Regions from separate parts of the Candidatus Clostridium eludens genome, predicted to be linked through region 2. Evidence: riboswitches for the same ligand, from Rfam matches in the RefSeq annotation. Region 2 holds a riboswitch; each other region holds the start of a gene.
What was found. Region 2 has a riboswitch for cyclic di-GMP ahead of ACJDU8_RS07675 (prepilin peptidase). Riboswitches for the same ligand answer to the same signal wherever they lie in the genome.
Positions count from the first base shown of each region.

Region 1 (6,436 bases), on a different contig from region 2:
GGACTAAGCTCGGGAGATATATTTGATATTATAAAGGCTACTGTCTCGGAGATAGGCAAGGATAAGAAAGCTTCAACTACACAATACCATAGCAATAATCCATCAGTGGCCTGTCAAGGCCACTATATTTTTGTCAATATATTATATTTATTGGAAGTTTTATAATAAGCGTATGTAATAAATATAGACAAGCTATCTAGATTATGCTAAGCCAATATTATGATGAGTAATTATTTTGAATAGACTTTCTAATTTGTTCCATTCTTTCATTTGATTCATTATATTTAGATATTATTTCTTCACTTTCAATAAATTGTGGATTGATTTGAATAAGATGCCTATTTATATTTTGATTCCATATTTTATCTATTGTAACATTAGCAACTTTGAAAAATTTTTCTAATAAGTTCATAACTCATACACTCCTAACCATTTGTTATTATAATTTATTGTACATATATATGATACCTTTCACCTATTCATGACAAAGATACTCTCACTTTTCTAAAGCAGGGGAGAGTTCACTGATTAGAAATGGTCATGAAGAGGTTAGAAAATGGTATAGAGGTATATGATCAAAAACTCCAACTGTATTTTAGCTGGAGTTTTCGTTTTACATAAATAACTAGCCCATAAACAGTAAAGATATTCAAAGGACTTTAGTTATATATTAGTATTATACCCACTTTATCATATTATATATTTGTTTTCCAAATATTCATTTAATTACTTAGAATATTTTTTATAGAAATGTACAAACTTTAAGTATAAACAGTAAAGATTACTATACAAAGGAGTGTTAATTATGGCACGTAGCAGTAATAATTTAGTAGTTCCACAGGCTAGAGAAGCTTTAGATAGATTTAAAATGGAATCAGCTCAAGAAGTTGGAGTAAATTTAAAGAATGGATATAATGGAGATTTAACTGCCAGAGAAGCTGGCTCTATAGGTGGAAACATGGTTAAGAAAATGGTTGAAGCTTATGAACAAGGTTTAAAGTAAGATGTTATAAAAAGTCTAGAATGGTGTTATAGGCCATTCTAGGCTCTATTTTTGTATAGAATATTACACATATTTTTATTTATTTAAAATACTGTACATTATGGTATAATAAATTAAAAGAGGCCGTTACGGTTTTAAAAATTGTCTTTAAATATTTTTAATCAATTAAGATGTGCTTTCCGACAGCTCATCTTAATTTTTTGAGCCTGTATCTTAATAATTATTATAGCATATGTAGAAATAATTTTAAGGTTAAAGTAGTTATACTATTTTAGGAATATATAATTAAAGCTATAAAATATTTGAAATGCGACGAAAAAACACCCCAAAATTCAAAATTAAATAATGCGGTGCTCTTATAAATCGTTATCTAACACAACTTAAATTCTTTTAATTAAGTGCATTATTTAGAAAGACTTTTATCTAATAGATCAGATAACAAACAAAAATGTTCTATCATAGTTCTTCTTTGTTCTTGCGACATATTTCCAAAAGCCTCTACTTCTGCTGATTTAAGTTTTTCAAGTATACTGCTTGCATATTGACTTCCCTTCTCCGTAAACCTAACAATTTTGTTCCTACGGTCTTTAGAATTCAATTCTCTCAGAATATATCCTTTTTTCTCAAGTCCAGATAGTATTAACGAAACTGTTTGTTTCGGCAAACTCAATTTATCCCGAATTTCATTTTGAGTACAATAAGGGGAACTTTTATTTATTACATACAAAGTAAACAAGGTTGTATCTTGAATTTCATGTTTTCTGGACCAAACACGATAAATATCATTAATTTTAAACCAAGATTGATAATAAACATCTAATAGCTCAGTAAATTTCTCTTCCTCACTCATGTCTTGTACACTCTTCCTTCAATTATAAAATAATACTACCTTAATTATAAGAGAAACTAGTGACTAACACCACTAAAATTTAGTCCTATAACCCCTAATACAATAAAAAGTATAGATACTATTTTTAACACACTAACATCCTCTTTAAAAACAAGAATTCCTATTACTGATATAATAGTAATTCCTGCTGCTCCCCATATAGCATATACTATACTAACAGATATCTTCTTTAAGGACATTGATAAAAAAATAAAGCATAGCCCATATGTTAAAAGTGTTCCTAGTGCTGGTAGTAATTTTGTAAATCCTTCAGAGATCTTCATACAAGTAGTTCCTAAAGTTTCAAGAATAATAGCTAAAATTAGATAGATCCATTCCATAGTAAAAACCTCTTTTAAATAATATTAGTCCATTAATGGACTAATATTATTGTACTAAAATGTTATGCTTTAGTCAATATTAGCTAAAATTCCCATGGAATTTATAAACAATTAAACACCTTATTATTCAATTTTCAAATAGCTCTCTTGTTTTTTATTTAAGTCACATTAAATTCACATTTTGAACAAAATGATTATATATTAAAGCGCTTTTAAAAGGTTATTCTGGGTAATGTTTTTAGAAAAGCTAAAAATAGATATATATATTCATATTACAATAATTTACTATTCTTAAAATATATAAATTTTAATTTTATTCGTGTATATCTTTAATAGTGTTAATTATTAGAACTGTACAAGTTATTATAGTTGCCCCTAGTAAATAAATACCAACTAGTATAATATCAGAATCGTTATTACCGTTATGTAACAGATTTTCGAGAATAAACGAAAGATACATAAAGGCAATAAAACTTATAATCCATAAAATAATATATTTTAAAACTTTCATAATTCAATTCTCCTATATATAAAATATCACTATTTGATTATAAAATATTTAATGCACTGCTGGGAAGATAGAAATTCTCATCAAGGCATTTTATTTTTATGTTAAAAGATGGATGAGATATTGATTTTTTCATACTATAATGATAATATACGCATATATAGACATAAAATTACAATAATATATAAAAAACATCAACAAAATACAAAAGACTGGGAACTGTGAAGAATTCTATTTATTTGGGCATCTTGAGAATTCGGAGTTAGTGATGCAACCGACCAATTGAAACTAATTGATTTTTTATTAGCTTTAATTGGTTTTATTATTTAAGATGAATATACAAATGATACTAGGTCTTAAAAAGCTTTATCTATTCTAGGTAAGCACAGTGAGGAACACATAAAGGAAGAATAAGGGGGGAATGCTACTTGTTAAAAAATTTTAAACTCAATAGTATATGGAGTAAATTGTCTTTTATAGTAATTACATTTACATTACTTTTTATTATGGTTGTATCCATAAGTTCTAATTATATAGTAAAGAATAGTCTTTATGAAAATAGTCTTAATGAAATAGAGGAAAAAAGCAATACTTTTGCAAGTAATATAGAAGATTTAAAGCAAAAGTCGTTAAATGCTTGTGATTGGTTTGAAAATTCATCTAGACTTGTTGAAGCTCTTAGTACACAAAATAGAGCAGCTGCTTTGGATTTAGGTAAAACGGCATTAAAATCTTTTGGTATCGATTATTTGGTAATAACAGATAAAGAAGGTAATGTTTTTATACGCGCTCATGAACCGAATGAATATGGTGATAATATAGCAAATCAGGTAAACATTAAAAAAGCTTTGAACGGTGAAAAATCTGTAGGCATAGAAAATGGGGAAGTTGTAAAATATTCTATTAGGGCAGGGGTACCGTTAAAGGATAACAATGGTAATATTATAGGTGCAGTGTCCTTGGGATATATTCTTTCTAATAATGCATTTCTTGATAAACAAAAAAAATTATTTGGATATGATATTACAATTTTTTATGGCAATGAAAGAATTGCTACCACTATAAAAGATAAAAATGGAAAAAGGATTATTGGTACAAAAACTGAAAATACTTCTATAATAAACGATGTGTTAAAAAATGGCCAATCTTACTATGGCAAATGTATAATTAATAATGAAAATTATGTTGGTGGATATAAACCGATTATTGATGTAAGTGGAAAACCTTCAGGTATGATTTTTATAGGGGAAAAGGCCGATTTTATTAATAGCTTAGTTAACAAGCTTATAGCTAGCCAAGGTGTTATATTACTAATTTGTGGAGTGCTTTTAATTGTATGCATGTTAGTATTTATTAGATTTTTTATTATGAACAAAATTTTACAGCTTACTTCTAATTTTAAGGAAATATCAGAGGGGCATGGAGATTTGACTAAAAGAATTTTGATAACATCAAAAGATGAAATTGGTGAATTGTCGATGTATTTTAATAAATTCATGGAAAGCATACATAGTATAGTTAAAATAATAGTTGCAGAGGTTAACAAAGTAAATAGAGCTGTTTCTATAACAAATGATAATATAGCTGTATTAGCTAAAAATTTAGTTGAGACCTCAGAAACTGTGGAAAAACTATCAGTGGGTATGGAAGAAACAGCAGCTTCAACGGAAGAAATAAATGCTAGTACAGTTGAAATTGGTACAGCCATAGAGGATATTACTACAAAAACCCAAGATGGTACAACATCAGTTAATGAAATCAGTATAAAAGCAAATGAGCTAAAAGAAAATGCAAAACTATCTCAAACTGATGCAAATAAAATTAAATTAGAGATAAATGAAGCAGTTAATAATGCAATTATTAAATCAAAAGAAGTGGATAAAATAAAAGAGTTAACAGATTTTATTTTACAAATATCAGCTCAAACTAATTTATTGGCATTGAATGCATCTATAGAATCAGCAAGAGCAGGAGAAGCTGGAAGAGGATTTTCAGTTGTGGCAGAAGAAATAAGAAAACTAGCAGAAAGTTCTGAAGCTACTGTAAATGAAATGCAAAATATAATTAGCAGTGTATTTGAAGCGGTCAATAGTTTGTCCGAAAATTCTAAGAAGTCATTAGACTTTATAGATATCCAAGTAGTAAAAGGATATGAGGAACTTGTTGAAACTGGTGAAAGTTATAATAAGGATTCAATTTTTATAGAAGGATTAATGACAGATTTAAGTTCCACATCAGAAGAACTATTAGCATCCATAAAGATCATTTCCGAGGTTGTAGACAATATTTCTAAGGCTAGCAGTGAAGGAGCAAATGGAGTTAGCAATATCGCAGAGAAGATATCAATTATAACTGACAATGCAAATGAAATAAAATTAGAAACGGATATAATAAAGAAGAGCTCAGCTGAATTGAACAGTATAGCTTTAAAGTTTACTATATGATAATTATAAAAAATATAGCTATATAGTATTGTAGTGGTCGGTGAATGACCTTGTATACATACTAATTTTTCATATAAGACGTGGGAAAATCAAAAAGATAATATGGAGCATTGGAAATTTAATGCGTTGATGGGAAAGTAGAAATTCTCAGCAGCGCATTTTATTTTTTGGGTGGCGATTATATGTTTAAAGATATTAATAGTTCTGTAATTAATAATTTAGAAGTATTTTTAACGTCAAAGGTATAAACTATATTTGTGTGTCAAATTATAGTATAATTATCGTATGATATGAGGTGATTATATAAATGAAAACAGTAGAAGTAGTAGCTGCAATTATAAAGCACGGCAATGAAATATTTACCACCTGTCGTGGTTATGGTGAGTTTAAAAATATGTGGGAATTTCCAGGTGGCAAAATAGAATCTGGAGAGACAAGAGAAGAAGCACTTATTCGTGAAATTAAAGAAGAATTAGAATTGGATATACATGTTTCTAAATATGTAACTACTATTGAGTATGATTATCCAAATTTTCATCTTACAATGCACTGCTTCTTGTGTGATATATGTGGAGGAAAAATTCATTTAAACGCTCATAATGCTGCTAAATGGATACCATTAGATGAGTTGGACAAACTTAGATGGGTTCCAGCAGATATATTGGTTGTTGAGAAACTCAAAGAATTGTAAAAGAAAGAATGGCATTTTTGAAATCTAATATGTGTAGCATATATGCATGACAATAAATATCGCTTTTTTTATATAAAAATATTTGTATTTCATCAATAGGCGTTGATTAAATTGTAAAATATTATATAAATATTGTTCTTTGTATAAAGAATTAAATAACTTATTAAATTAATACAGGTGATAATATGGGATCAATATTTGACAAAATAAATAGTATAGAAAAGAAAGATAGTAACAATTTCAATATCAAGAATAAGGAAATAGAAAATAGCGGGTTTATTGTTAATAATGAATTGATAGTTAATTCAGAAGAAGGAAATCTATTACAAGAACTTAAGATATGTTTAAACCAATGTAATGGATTTTATTTCAGTACAGCATTTATCAATTTTAGTGGTGTTCAACTCTTATTGGATAGTTTTCAAGAACTTGAGAAAAAAGGCATTAAGGGCAAAATATTGACTTCAACATATCTTAATTTTACTGAACCTAAGGCACTTGAAAGAATAAGAAAGTTTAGTAATATTGATTTAAAGGTTTTTATCGCTAATAAAGATAAG
Region 1 is NZ_JBJHZX010000016.1:15,558-21,993, forward strand. It holds gene ACJDU8_RS11695 (hypothetical protein) at 1-165, shown strand, start outside; gene ACJDU8_RS11700 (hypothetical protein) at 218-412, opposite strand; gene ACJDU8_RS11705 (alpha/beta-type small acid-soluble spore protein) at 806-1,003, shown strand; gene ACJDU8_RS11710 (MarR family winged helix-turn-helix transcriptional regulator) at 1,407-1,853, opposite strand; gene ACJDU8_RS11715 (DMT family transporter) at 1,910-2,233, opposite strand; cyclic di-GMP riboswitch class II at 2,947-3,030, shown strand; gene ACJDU8_RS11720 (methyl-accepting chemotaxis protein) at 3,170-5,185, shown strand; gene ACJDU8_RS11725 ((deoxy)nucleoside triphosphate pyrophosphohydrolase) at 5,493-5,876, shown strand; gene ACJDU8_RS11730 (DEAD/DEAH box helicase) at 6,062-6,436, shown strand, end outside.
Region 1: another riboswitch for cyclic di-GMP. It lies ahead of ACJDU8_RS11720 (methyl-accepting chemotaxis protein); the one in region 2 lies ahead of ACJDU8_RS07675 (prepilin peptidase).

Region 2 (6,436 bases):
ATATATATTTGTTTTTCTTTAACTTCAAAAGGTTCTTTAAGATAATTGATTATTTTAATACAAAGTTTTTTTAATTCTTTATAGGAAGTAAACTTATTGATGAGTATTATAAATTCATCGCCTCCCAGGCGGTATAGGGTTCCAGAATCTTTTATACACATGGTCACTAGCTGTGAGAAAATTACCAATAATAGATCTCCGTAGTCATGACCAAAAGTGTCGTTAATTAATTTAAAATCATCAATATCTATAAATATTAGTGCACCATTTTCATAATTGCTTAAGGCTGTTTTAAGGGTATTTTTAAATAAGATTCTATTAGGAAGTCCTGTTAAAGAATCATAATAGGCAGAATGATTAATATAGTCCTCCAGCCTTTTCTCTTCTGTAATATCACTTATTGAGCCGGATAATAAGAACATTTTATGGTCAGAATTTTTAGTAGCCGCACCTTTAACAAGTAATGATTTAATATGATTTTCCTTAGTTAAAATTCTAAATTCACTTCTATAGCTTACTGTATTGCCCTTAATAAAAAAAGTTAAATCATTTTTGGCGCTGAGCTTATCTTCTTCAACAACAGTTTTCTCCATAAAATCAAATAAGCTTTTAAAATATTCTACACTGTATCCTGTCATATGAACAAAATTTTCAGAAAAAAACATATGGTACTTTTTTAAATTCCATTCCCAAAGTACTATGTTGGCTCCATTTAAAGCCCTTGTATACATTTGTTCCCTGTTTTTATCATAAATCCTCATAGTAACCTCCTGGTTTATAAAATCTAAAGGTTAGTATATTAAATGTTAAGTTTAAATTAAATTTAGGATTAAAGTGTTAAAAATAATTTTTTAATTAGTTAATATAATAGAAATTGAGGTTGTTTTCAAGTAATTAATGTAAGTTATTTTATAGAAATTAATTGAAGTTTACCTGTAGAAATTTGAGTAGATTTAAATAAATATTATAAAAATACTGTATAATAAAATGTCATATTTTGCAACCATAATTTTAGATTTCCAGGTATATTTTGAATTAAATATTTTGAATAATTTGTAAACAATTTATTAACTAAAACTTGTTGAAATTAAGAAAATTTTATGGTAGGATTAAACAAATGATAGGGAAGCGATGAAATACACACTTTAATCTGGGCATCCTTGTGTGTGTTGGAGTTAGTGATGCAACCGGCCCTGTATTCATAAATAATTTTTATGAATACAGGGTTTTGTTTTTTAAAAAATGGAGAGTAAATTATGGTTATTTATTATGGTGTTGTTATTTTTATTTTGGGAACTATAATGGGAAGTTTTTTGAATGTGTGCATATACAGAATACCAAAAGGTGAATCTGTTGTTTATCCACCCTCCCATTGTACAAATTGCAATAAGGAAATTAAAGCTTATGATTTAATTCCTGTAATAAGTTACATAATTTTAAGGGGAAAATGTAGACATTGTGAAAAAAAAATATCCTTAAGGTATCCTATGTTGGAATTTATAACAGGTTTGTTGTATTTGCTTACTTATATTAAGTTTGGAATAGGGGTAAATCTTATAAAATATATAGTATTTATAAGTATTATGATTGTGGTGGGAATGATAGATTTTGATACTACAGATGTCTATTTTAAGACTACAGGAACAGGTATTATTGCAGGCATAATATTTTTAGGAATATATCTTTACATGGGACTGCCTATAAAAACCTATATTTATGGAGGTATGTTAGGAGGAGGACTTTTAACATTAATTATCCTTATAACAAAAGGAGGTATGGGCTGGGGAGATGCAGAGATTTCACTGGTATGTGGTTTGTTTTTAGGACTTAAGTATACAGTATTGATGATATTTTTAGCCCTTGTTATAGGAGCGGTGGTAGGGGTAGCACTTATTTTGTCAGGGAAGAAGTCAAAAAAAGATTATATTCCCTTTGGTCCATTTATTGTTATAGCTTCTGTGGTTACAGTGTTTTTTGGACAAAGTATTTTAAATTGGTACTTATTTTAGATATTAAAAGATGTTTTATTAGGAGGTGATGGAAAAATACATAATTAACAACTTGCCATGCTTGAATCTACACAGAAAATCTGCTGTTTAATTTTAATGAAGAAAGGATGGAGTTTTATGGAAATGATAAAAAAGAAAAAAGGTTTCACGCTTATTGAACTTATGATAGTTCTTGCTATTATTGCTATACTGGCTGTGGTATTGATACCTAAATCACAAATATTTAAGAACAATTCTAAAAATGCAGGGGTAATTACCAATGTAAATACCGTAAGAGCATATTTGGAAACGAAAGTTACTAATACTAGCGGAATAAATGCTTATTTAACTACTGCAGATTTAACATCGGCATTTGCTGGTGCTTTTAACACAGGTAGTAGTTCAACTGACAAATTGATTAATCCATTTACTAATATAAGTGGAGCTGGTATAGGTTATGCATATGAAATTATATCTGCACCTACTACTGATTCGTCTATTAGTAGTGCTACTACTGAAGCAAATGTGAAAGCTGACGCAGGATCGTCGTTTACTGGCAAAAAGGGTGAAGTTATTGTGGTTGTGTATAGTAATGGTTATGGGGTAGTAGGAATAGACAGTGGTGAAAGTGCAACACAAGCATTTATAGTCCAATAGGAAAAAGTATAAAGAACATGATTTTCCATGTTCTTTATATAATTGTGATACAGTTTTATTGAATAGAAAGGAGTAGATTCATGTCAAAAGTAAAAAAACGTTTGGGAGAAATCCTAGTAGATGCAGGAGTTATAACGGAAAAAATACTACAAAGAGCCCTTATTTTACAGAAAGACACAGGTGAAAAGCTTGGTGAAATACTTGTAAGTAAGGGCTTTATTACTAATGAGCAGATAGTACATGCCATAAAACAGCAGCTGGGAATACCTTTAATAAATTTAGATAATATTAATGTAAGGCAGGATATTATAGATATTATACCAGTAAGTATTGCAAAGAAATATGAAGCTATTCCTATAGATATTATGAATGGTTTTTTACTCGTAGCTATGAGTGATCCTTTAAATTATTTTGCCATTGAAGATATAAAAATAGCAACAGGGTATAATGTTAAAACTGCCATAGCATTGAAAAGCAGTATACTTGATAATATTGAAAAATACTATGGAAAAAGCAAGGCACAGGAAGCAGCACAAAACTACAAAAAGAACTTTTCAGGCAGAAAGATGGAAACAGAAGAGGAAATAATAGATGAAGCTTCTGCACCAATTATAAAATTTTTAAATACCATAATCGAAAATGCCACTTTATACAATGCTTCGGATATCCATATAGAACCGGATGAAAAGGAAATGAGAGTGAGATTTAGGGTAGATGGTGGTCTTCGAGAGATTATGAGAACGGATATAGACATGCTTTCTCCTGTAACCAGCAGAATAAAGATAATGGCTGGCCTTAATATAGCAGAAAACAGAATACCCCAGGATGGCAAAATTAATTTTAAAGTTAAGGAAAAGGATATAGCCATCAGAACTTCCACAGTTCCAACAGTTTTAGGGGAAAAAATTGTGATGAGATTACTAGATAGGAACAATTTTTCCATAGAACTTGAAAAAATTGGCGTGGAACATAATGGATTGACAAAAATAATGAGGATGATTTCTAATCCATATGGTATAATACTGGTATCAGGGCCCACTGGAAGCGGTAAAACAACAACCCTATATTCTATGCTGAATGTATTAAATGATGTGTCTAAAAATATAATAACCATAGAAGATCCTGTAGAGTATAATTTAAAAGGTATTAATCAAATGCAGGTAAATAATAAAATAGGATTTGATTTTGCCAGCGGTTTAAGAAGTATACTCAGGCAGGATCCGGATATAATACTTGTAGGGGAAATACGGGACAATGAAACTGCAGAAATATCTATAAGGGCGGCACTGACAGGTCATATGGTACTGTCAACTATTCATACAAATAATGCAGTGGGCACTATAGGGAGACTTTTGGATATGGATATAAAGCCTTTTTTAATATCCTCTACACTGGCAGGTGTAGTGGCTCAAAGGCTGGTCAGAAAAGTATGTCCAAATTGCGGTGAAGAGTATGTAAGTGATGAAAGGGAAATGAGACTGCTGGGTATTGATAATCCTGTTAAGCTAAAAAAGGGCAGGGGATGCAGCTTGTGCAATGATACAGGGTATAAGGGAAGAATAGGTATATTTGAAATACTTGAAATAGATAAAGACATTAAAAATCTTATAGACATAAATTCCACTGAAAGTGACATTAAAAAAATGGCTCTGGAAAAGGGTATGAACACCTTAAGAGAATCATGTATGAATAAGGTTTTAAAGGGAACAACTACTGTTGATGAAATGTTAAAGGTTACTTATGGAGATCTTGTTTGATATTTCTAATATTTTTAATATTATAGAGGAGTTTCAGGGAATAAAATTATGAAAAAATTTATATGTAAAGCTTGGAATGATGAATTCGAAATAATAAAAGAGGAAATGGAAGAAGAGAATGTTGACATAGTAATTGACAACCTAAAAAGCAGAGGTTTAAAAATAATATATGTAAAAGAAAAGTTTGATTTATCTCAGTTTGGATTCTTTAATAAAAAGTTTAATGAGGAAATTTTAGCTAACTTTTGTGGACAAACTGCTATGATTTTAAATTCCGGAGTAAATCTCTTAACGGGACTTGAAATAATAGAACAACAAACCAAGAATAAAACTATGAAAAAAGTAATTTTAAGGATGGTTGAAGGTATAAAAAGAGGAAATAATTTAGCTGAATCAATGGAATCTTGTGGAAAGTTCCCTAAATTACTAATTGACATGGTTATGACCGGGGAAATTAGCGGAAATGTGGATACTATACTTTATAACATGGAAAGTTTCTACAAAAGTGAAGCCAGTATAAATAATAAAATCAAAAGTGCTTCTCTATATCCTGCATTGATCTTAGCTGTCGCAGTAAGTATGATGCTCTTTTTTAATTTCTTTGTATTTCCTGAAATAAAAGATTTATTCACAGGTGTAAAGCTTCCGGCTATAACTATAGTTGTACTAGGTATTATGAATTTTTTTAATAATAATTATTTATACATAATTGCAAGTATAATTTTTTTAATAATTATTATTAAGTATATAAATACTATTCCAAAGGCTGCATATTTTTTTGGTAAGGTAATTTTAAAAATTCCTATTTTGGGTACAGTAAAGGTAGATGTAATTACTTCTAGATTTACCAGAAGTATGGGAATATTTCTAAAATCTGCAGTTCCCATTATAACTATAATGGAAAATGTAAAACTCATAGTAGGGAATGAGTTCATATTGCAAAAAATAGAAAATGTCGAAAAAGAACTTATGGGTGGTACCAAATTTGCAGATTCTATTGAAAATGAAAAAATCTTTGAACCACTGGTGGCACAGATGATAAAAGTAGGTGAAGAAACAGGAAGGCTTGATGAAATGATGTTTAAACTGGCTGATATATATGATGAAAAAGTACAGATAGGCATTGCAAGACTTACGTCTCTGGTAGAGCCTATTTTAACCTTAGTTATAGGGTTAGTTGTGGGTGTGGCGATACTTGGTATGGCACTGCCTGTAATGCAGATTACCCAAGGAATGAAATAAAAATAATGGAGGTAATTAAATGTCTTCCAAAATTCTATTCAGTTTTAAAGAAAATTATGCGGATGTAGCTGTTGTATCAAAAGGAATAAATAAAATAAAAATAAAGAAAGTAGCAAGAATAGAAGAGAGAAGTGAAATTATTTCTGGAGGACAGCCCTATGCTGATGAATATAATTTAAATAAAATTAAAAGTGTTAGAGAAAAGTTTAAAGTTAGAAATAGAAACATAGGAATAATCCTGAATTGGGATAATATTGTAACAAGGATTATAGACGTTCCTATAATGAATAAAAAAGATCTGAGAAACTTTATAGAAAATAATATAGAAGAATATTTTACTGTTAGTATGAATGAATACAGTTATGACTATGAAATAATATCTTTAGATAAGGAATATAAAAAGGGTAAAATGGCTGTTATGCTGGCGGTTGTGCCCAGGATAAAGTTGAAAAAAATATTGGAATTTATAAAATGTTGTGGATTAATTCCCATGTCTATAGGAATATATCCCGATTATATATCAAATTTATTTTTAGATCAAAATGATAATAGTATAGCTGTTATAGATGCAAACAGTGGAAAAACTACCTTAACTATATTGGACAAAGAAAAAATATTTCTTTATTCCCATATTTCCAGCGAAAATTATCAGAAAGATGAAAAAGATTTTAGTGACATATTAGAAAATCTTGAGTACTTTTTGAATTTTTATTCCACAAGACACTTTGGAAATAAAATTGAAAAAATATATATACTAGGGGAGTTTTATAACAGTCCTGATTTATATGAGCT
Region 2 is NZ_JBJHZX010000009.1:33,789-40,224, forward strand. It holds gene ACJDU8_RS07670 (sensor domain-containing protein) at 1-761, opposite strand, end outside; cyclic di-GMP riboswitch class II at 1,116-1,202, shown strand; gene ACJDU8_RS07675 (prepilin peptidase) at 1,257-2,009, shown strand; gene ACJDU8_RS07680 (prepilin-type N-terminal cleavage/methylation domain-containing protein) at 2,127-2,645, shown strand; gene ACJDU8_RS07685 (GspE/PulE family protein) at 2,726-4,402, shown strand; gene ACJDU8_RS07690 (type II secretion system F family protein) at 4,451-5,644, shown strand; gene pilM (pilus assembly protein PilM) at 5,664-6,436, shown strand, end outside.

Region 3 (6,436 bases), on a different contig from region 2:
AGCAAATAAAACATACCTTGAAACAGAACTGAGAAATGAATATATCCTTTCTTTAAAGTTCGTTCCTTTTATATTAATAAAAACTATAATAAATATGGCATAAAATATAAAGCTAATAAAACCAAAGTAGAAACTATTTCCAACGGTTAATGCAGCACTTAAAATAAAGAGAAGGGATTTACCGGTCTTTTCATATCTTCTGATACCTAAAATTGTGAGAGGTAACCAAATATATGCATCTGCCATAAAGTCAAAGAAGAGAGAAAACCATATAAAACAAATACAGCCGCCATATATCATTGCCCCAATAAGTGAGCTATATCTTTTCTTGCCTTCATATCTCAAAAGTGCATAACAAATGGACATGGCCAGAAACTGTTTAAATATACTAAATAACAGTTTGAATTCAAGTGTGTTTTCCAAAGTCCAACTTCCTATGCCCAAAGTTTTTAAAAGTAGTGATAAGTAGAAAAATGGACTGGTAGTATAATAATAACTAAATTGTCCAAAAATATCTCCACCAAGCCCATAGCTCCATGACCAGAAGGGCTCTCCTGAAGAAAAGGCCTTTTGAAGAAAAGGCATAAAGTACATGAATTGAGATATACTATCTGTGTCAAATTTTCCAAAAAGTACTCTACTATATAGGATATACAGATGACATGCTATTGAAAACATCAGCAAAAAAACATATGCAAAAAGGTTCTTCAAATTTCGCTGAAGCTTTATTTTGGAGTTCTCCTCAATAATTGTGTCTTCATCAGTTTTTTTAAGTACATGGTGTGTTACCATGAACGTTATAGGTATTGGCAATATTGATGCCAAAAGTGCTGCTACTGAACTAGCAATATTAAATAAGTTCACTAGCAATACTAATGAGACTGTAGATATTATGTAATTGGATAATGTAGTCAAGGGATAGCTTATGAACTTTCTAAAAGTTGGCTTTGTCCTAAATGTAAAGAAACAATTAAGAAAGTATGATCCAATCATGCTTATTATAAATGCAATTGTATGACTTAGTACATATGGTATTTGCAACCATAATAATATACGATACCATACATAATAATGGATGGTATTTATTACACCTATTACAGCAAATCTCATAAAATTAAAAAATCCACTTTCTTTATTTATGAATTTATCAAAATATTGTTTTATAAATAAATATGTGTTATTTTTCATTATCATCTCTCCACTTATGCTGATATTTTGGTGTTTGGATATTTGTTTCATCAACAATAAAATGAGGTCTTCTCTTTACTTCGTAGTAAATTCTGCCGATATATTCACCTATTACTCCCAATGAAATAAGCTGCACTCCACCCATGACCAAAATAGAAGTGATTGTTGTGAAATATCCCGGCATATCTATTCCAACCACAAAAACGTGAATGAGAGAATAAAGTACATAGGATATCCCTAATACTATCATCAGCAAGCCTAAATACAATGTTGATCTCAAAGGCTCATTATTGAATGATATTATGCCATCAATTCCATAATGCACTAGTTTCTTAAAACTCCATTTGCTTGTACCACTTACCCTGTTCTGATTTTCATATTCTATTACTTTCATTTCAAAACCAATCCAGCAAAACATTCCTTTTGAAAATCTATTGTATTCCTGCATAGATAATAATGCATTAACTGCTCTTCTGCTTAAAAGACGGAAATCTCCAACTCCATTTTCTAATTTGACATCAACCATTTTATTTACTATCTTATAATATAATCTTGAAAGGATAGTTCTTGTTTTTGAATCACCGCTCCTATTTCGTTTTGTAATCACCTGATCGTACCCATTATAAAAGTGCCTAATCATCACTGGAATTAATTCCGGTGGATGCTGTAGGTCCGCATCCATAAGTACAACTGCATCTCCTTTGGAATATGATAACCCGGCTAAAATCCCCGCTTCTTTGCCAAAATTCCTTGTAAAAGAGATATATTTAACACGAATATCATCCTTCTGAAATTTTTTGATCACATTAAGTGTATCGTCTTTACTTCCGTCATCAATAAAAATAAGTTCATAATCATAGTTTTGAACAATACTATCGGTTTCGAGTACCTCAGTTAATTTTTTATATGTCATTTCTATTCCACTACCCTCATTATAAGAAGGTACAACTACAGACAATATCATAGCCTCACCCCTCAACATATTATTATTGTTCTCATTGAACTTCTACACTTTGTGATGTTATTCTTTACAATAAATGCATCATTTAACATTATAACATCGAATTAACAATTAATCTATTGTCTAACTGACATGTTTATGTAAGATAATCCATAAAGCATAGAGCATAGAGCATAGAGGCTTTGGGATATGTTTTTCTGTTGGCATTAATGGTTTATGCTGCAAACGGAGCCTGTTTTCTCATGTTTTGTAAAATAACTATAGCATCTTTGACTTGTTATTTATTTTTATATACTTAAATACTATTAATTTTTTCAAATTAGCACATTATAAATATGTTTTTGAGATAATGTTTTTTAATTTGTTTATAAGTATGTCCATTTCTTCATCAGTTCCTATGGTTATCCTGAGAAAGTTATGGGTTCTTGGTTTGTCAAAATGTCTAACAAGAATTCCATCATTTTTTAATTCTCTAAATATTATTTTAGCATGGGTTTTGTTGTGGCTGACAAATAAAAAATTGGTTTTAGATTCTAACACCTTAAATCCTAGAGCTTTAAGATAGGGTATTACTTTTTTTCTCGTATTTATAATTTTTGAACTAATGTTTTTAAAATAAGGTTCATCTTCAAAAGCTGCTTTTGCTCCTGCTAGGGAAAGGCGGTTAACTGTATATGAATTTATAGAATTTTTAATTCTGTTTAAGCCTTCTATTAGATCTATATGGCCAAAAGCAAAGCCAACCCGTAGTCCTGCTAATGCTCGTGATTTAGAAAGGGTCTGTACAACCAATAAATTTGGATAATCATTTACAAATCTAGCTAGAGATTCTCCACCGAAATCTATATATGCCTCGTCAATTATAACAACACTTTCCATATTACATTCTACAATTTTTTTTAAACATTCAATAGACATATATCTAGTAGTTGGTGCATTAGGATTTGGAATTACAATTCCACCATTTTTAATGCAAAAAGAATCTATAGGGATATCAAAATTATCATCCAAAGGAATTAATTTATATTTTAGCTTAAATAACTCAGCATAAACCTCATAAAAACTATATGTTATATCTGGAAAAAGTATAGGTGTTCCTTGATTAAAGAAAGCCATAAAAGAAAATGCTAATACTTCATCAGAACCATTACCTATAAAGACTTGATCTGAGGATAACTCGTAATAATTGGCTAAAGTATTTCTCAGGTCATCACAATTGGGATCAGGATATAACTGAAGGTTGTTATTAGCTGCTTGTTCTATAGCGTTAATCACTTTAGGAGAAGGCGGATATGGATTTTCATTAGTGTTTAGTTTAATGTATTTTTTATTTTTAGGCTGTTCTCCTGGAACATAGGGTTCAATGTTTTTGGCAATTTCGCTCCAATATTTACTCATATATAATACTCCCTTCTATTTGTGCACTTTTAAATTTATGTATGTTATAATATTATTTCAAATTGTATAAATTATCAATGTAGTTTTTAAATATTAACTAAGTAAATATCATCCATGGATAGGACTACTAATCTACTTAAACATAATATATCTAAATCACTGTCCGTACTTCAGGACATCCATTTATTCCATTAGAGAATAATAATTAGTCAAAAAAACAGACTTTAGGCTATTTTTTTGACTAATTAATTATAAAATTTATAAAAAGTAGAAGGATTTTTATACCTTATATAGAATAATGTTATAATATAAATACTAGCTGTAAAAGTTGTAAAAATAAATATATCTTTGCAAAAGGAATTATTAAAATTTATTAACAGAAATATTTTTACTTATGAGATTAAAGGACATTTAAAAACTATTACAATCATCATGTTTCAACAGTTCAAAGATCTTATTTCAATAAACTTGTTAGTTATAATAGATTTGCAGAATTAATGTAAGAAATGTTAGTTCCATTACTATTATGTATGACTAAATTTAGGTTTGGCAAGTGCATAGGAATATCTTTTCTAGATCCTAATACATTGGATGTACATTGGATGTACGTGACAATAGAAGGGTACATTCACATATCATTTTACAGGTAACACAGATGATAAAAATCAAAACTTGACAAAGGATTTATTTAGTAAGTTATTCGGATATAAAGTACCCCTGAATTAGGATAAGGTGTAAAGATTGAAGATAAGGTTCAGAAGGTAAAAGACTTAGTGGAAGAGCCTAAATGGAGTAAGCTCCATCTGGCATGGATATTTTTAGGAAGATATATAGTAATTTCAAAGATACTCAAAATTCTTGAAAAAACAGAAAATAGATATATTCTATAATAAAATGAGAGGAGTTGTTAAGTATTATATAAGCATTATTTGGAATAAAATATAGGAAATAAGGAGACAAAGAAGTATGTTTTATATTTGGGCACTTTTAAGACATATGGAGTCAATGGTGCAACCGGCCTAAGTTTACCGTTCATATGGTTAAACTGGGTCTTTTTATTTTATATAGAGAATTAAGTGATATTATTGTTGGAGAAAACAGGGGGAAGATACGTTATGAAGGTTATTATTTTATCAAGATATGCTTTAATAAGACAGGGTATATATTCAATTATATCAAGGCGTAATTATGCTGACATAATGCTTATTGCAGAAACATTAAAAGAGGCAGTTCCGTTAATTAAATCAAATAATATTAATATTGTTTTATTTGATCTACATCAACAAAATAAAGATGAATTGCTGTTAATTAAAGAAATGAAAGAATGTGGTGTTAAAAGTAAATTCATAATGTTAGATTTTAATAAAGATAAAAATATCTTTGTAGAAGCCATTAGGTGTGGCGTAGAAGGATACATATTAGGAAAATCAGATGAAATGGAACTTTTATATATCATAGATCAAATTTACAAAGGGAAAAAATACTATGACTCTTATTTTATAGACTGTTTGGTCAGAGAAAATGCCATCCAACCCGAAAAAATGGAACAGCTCACTCCAAGAGAGAAAGAAATTTTATGTGAAATAGGAAAAGGTTTGAGTAATCAAGAAATATCACGAAAACTTCATATTTCTGAAAATACAGTAAAAAAACATAATAATCATATATTTGACAAACTGAATATAAGAGATAGAACACAGGTGGCTTTGTATGCTAACAGATGCGGAATGTTAGAGGTTAATGATGATTCTGTTAATGATAATTCTAATGTATGTTAAATGTGTGCTGCTTTAATAGAGTGAAATATTCATGGCAGTATGTGTTAGAGTTTTAATTAAGTTACTTTAAAAATAACTATAGTAGATAGACAGTATTATATTGTTTATGTACTATAGTTATTTTTTTGTTTTTATTCATGGTAACTTAATATTTTATACTACCCCAATAATAAGACTATATAATGCTTAATCATAGCAGATGGATTATACGGACTATTACACATAGTATAAAAAAATTAAACTACAGTATGATGGGTAAAAAATATAAAAATAGTAAAATAACAATAATAAGTTTATCAATTTATAATTTTTGTTTTATTAATTTATTATTGGAGGTATGATAATTGCTTGTATTTATAAGAAATTACAGTTTGAGTAATATAAGAAATAAATTTATTATTTTATGTCTGTTGAACATAAGTGATATGTTCTTTACTCGAATGCTTTTAAATACCGGATATTTTATAGAAGCAAACCCTTTAATGGTAAGTGTAGTGCACAATTTAAAAGTTGGTTTTTGGATCAAAATTGTACTGCCGACAGTACTTTTATCTTTTTTATATTTTAGAATGCAAAAGGCTATAGAAGCACAGTTAAAAAAAAGTAATTTTATAATTAATGGGATTGTTTTAATGTATATAGCTATTAATATCTTTCATTTAATTTGTCTTGCTATATATATTTGTATGTATAAATTTTAATGTGATAAACCATTTTTAAGGGGGAGAATTATGGAAAACTTAAAATTGTCACAAGAGTATGTGGAATATTCGGTGGAGTATAAAAAGAGTAAAGTCTATGTGGTAACTAAACGGCTTATAGATATTTTAGGAGCTCTGATAGGAATAATATCTCTTAGTCCTTTGATGATTATTGTAGCCATATTAATAAAGGTTAATTCAAAAGGGTTGATAATATTTTCACAAGAAAGAGTCGGTATAAATGGAACAATATTTAAAATGTATAAATTTCGATCAATGGTTGCTAATGCAGAACAGATATTAGATAAGTTGAAAGATAGAAATGAAATGTCCGGACCCATGTTCAAAATTAAATATGATCCTAGAATTACAACAGTTGGCAGATTTATCAGAAAAACTAGTATCGATGA
Region 3 is NZ_JBJHZX010000004.1:22,528-28,963, reverse strand. It holds gene ACJDU8_RS03620 (YfhO family protein) at 1-1,188, opposite strand, end outside; gene ACJDU8_RS03615 (glycosyltransferase family 2 protein) at 1,178-2,152, opposite strand; gene hisC (histidinol-phosphate transaminase) at 2,477-3,547, opposite strand; cyclic di-GMP riboswitch class II at 4,491-4,576, shown strand; gene ACJDU8_RS03605 (LuxR C-terminal-related transcriptional regulator) at 4,663-5,325, shown strand; gene ACJDU8_RS03600 (DUF5658 family protein) at 5,670-6,026, shown strand; gene ACJDU8_RS03595 (sugar transferase) at 6,057-6,436, shown strand, end outside.
Region 3: another riboswitch for cyclic di-GMP. It lies ahead of ACJDU8_RS03605 (LuxR C-terminal-related transcriptional regulator); the one in region 2 lies ahead of ACJDU8_RS07675 (prepilin peptidase).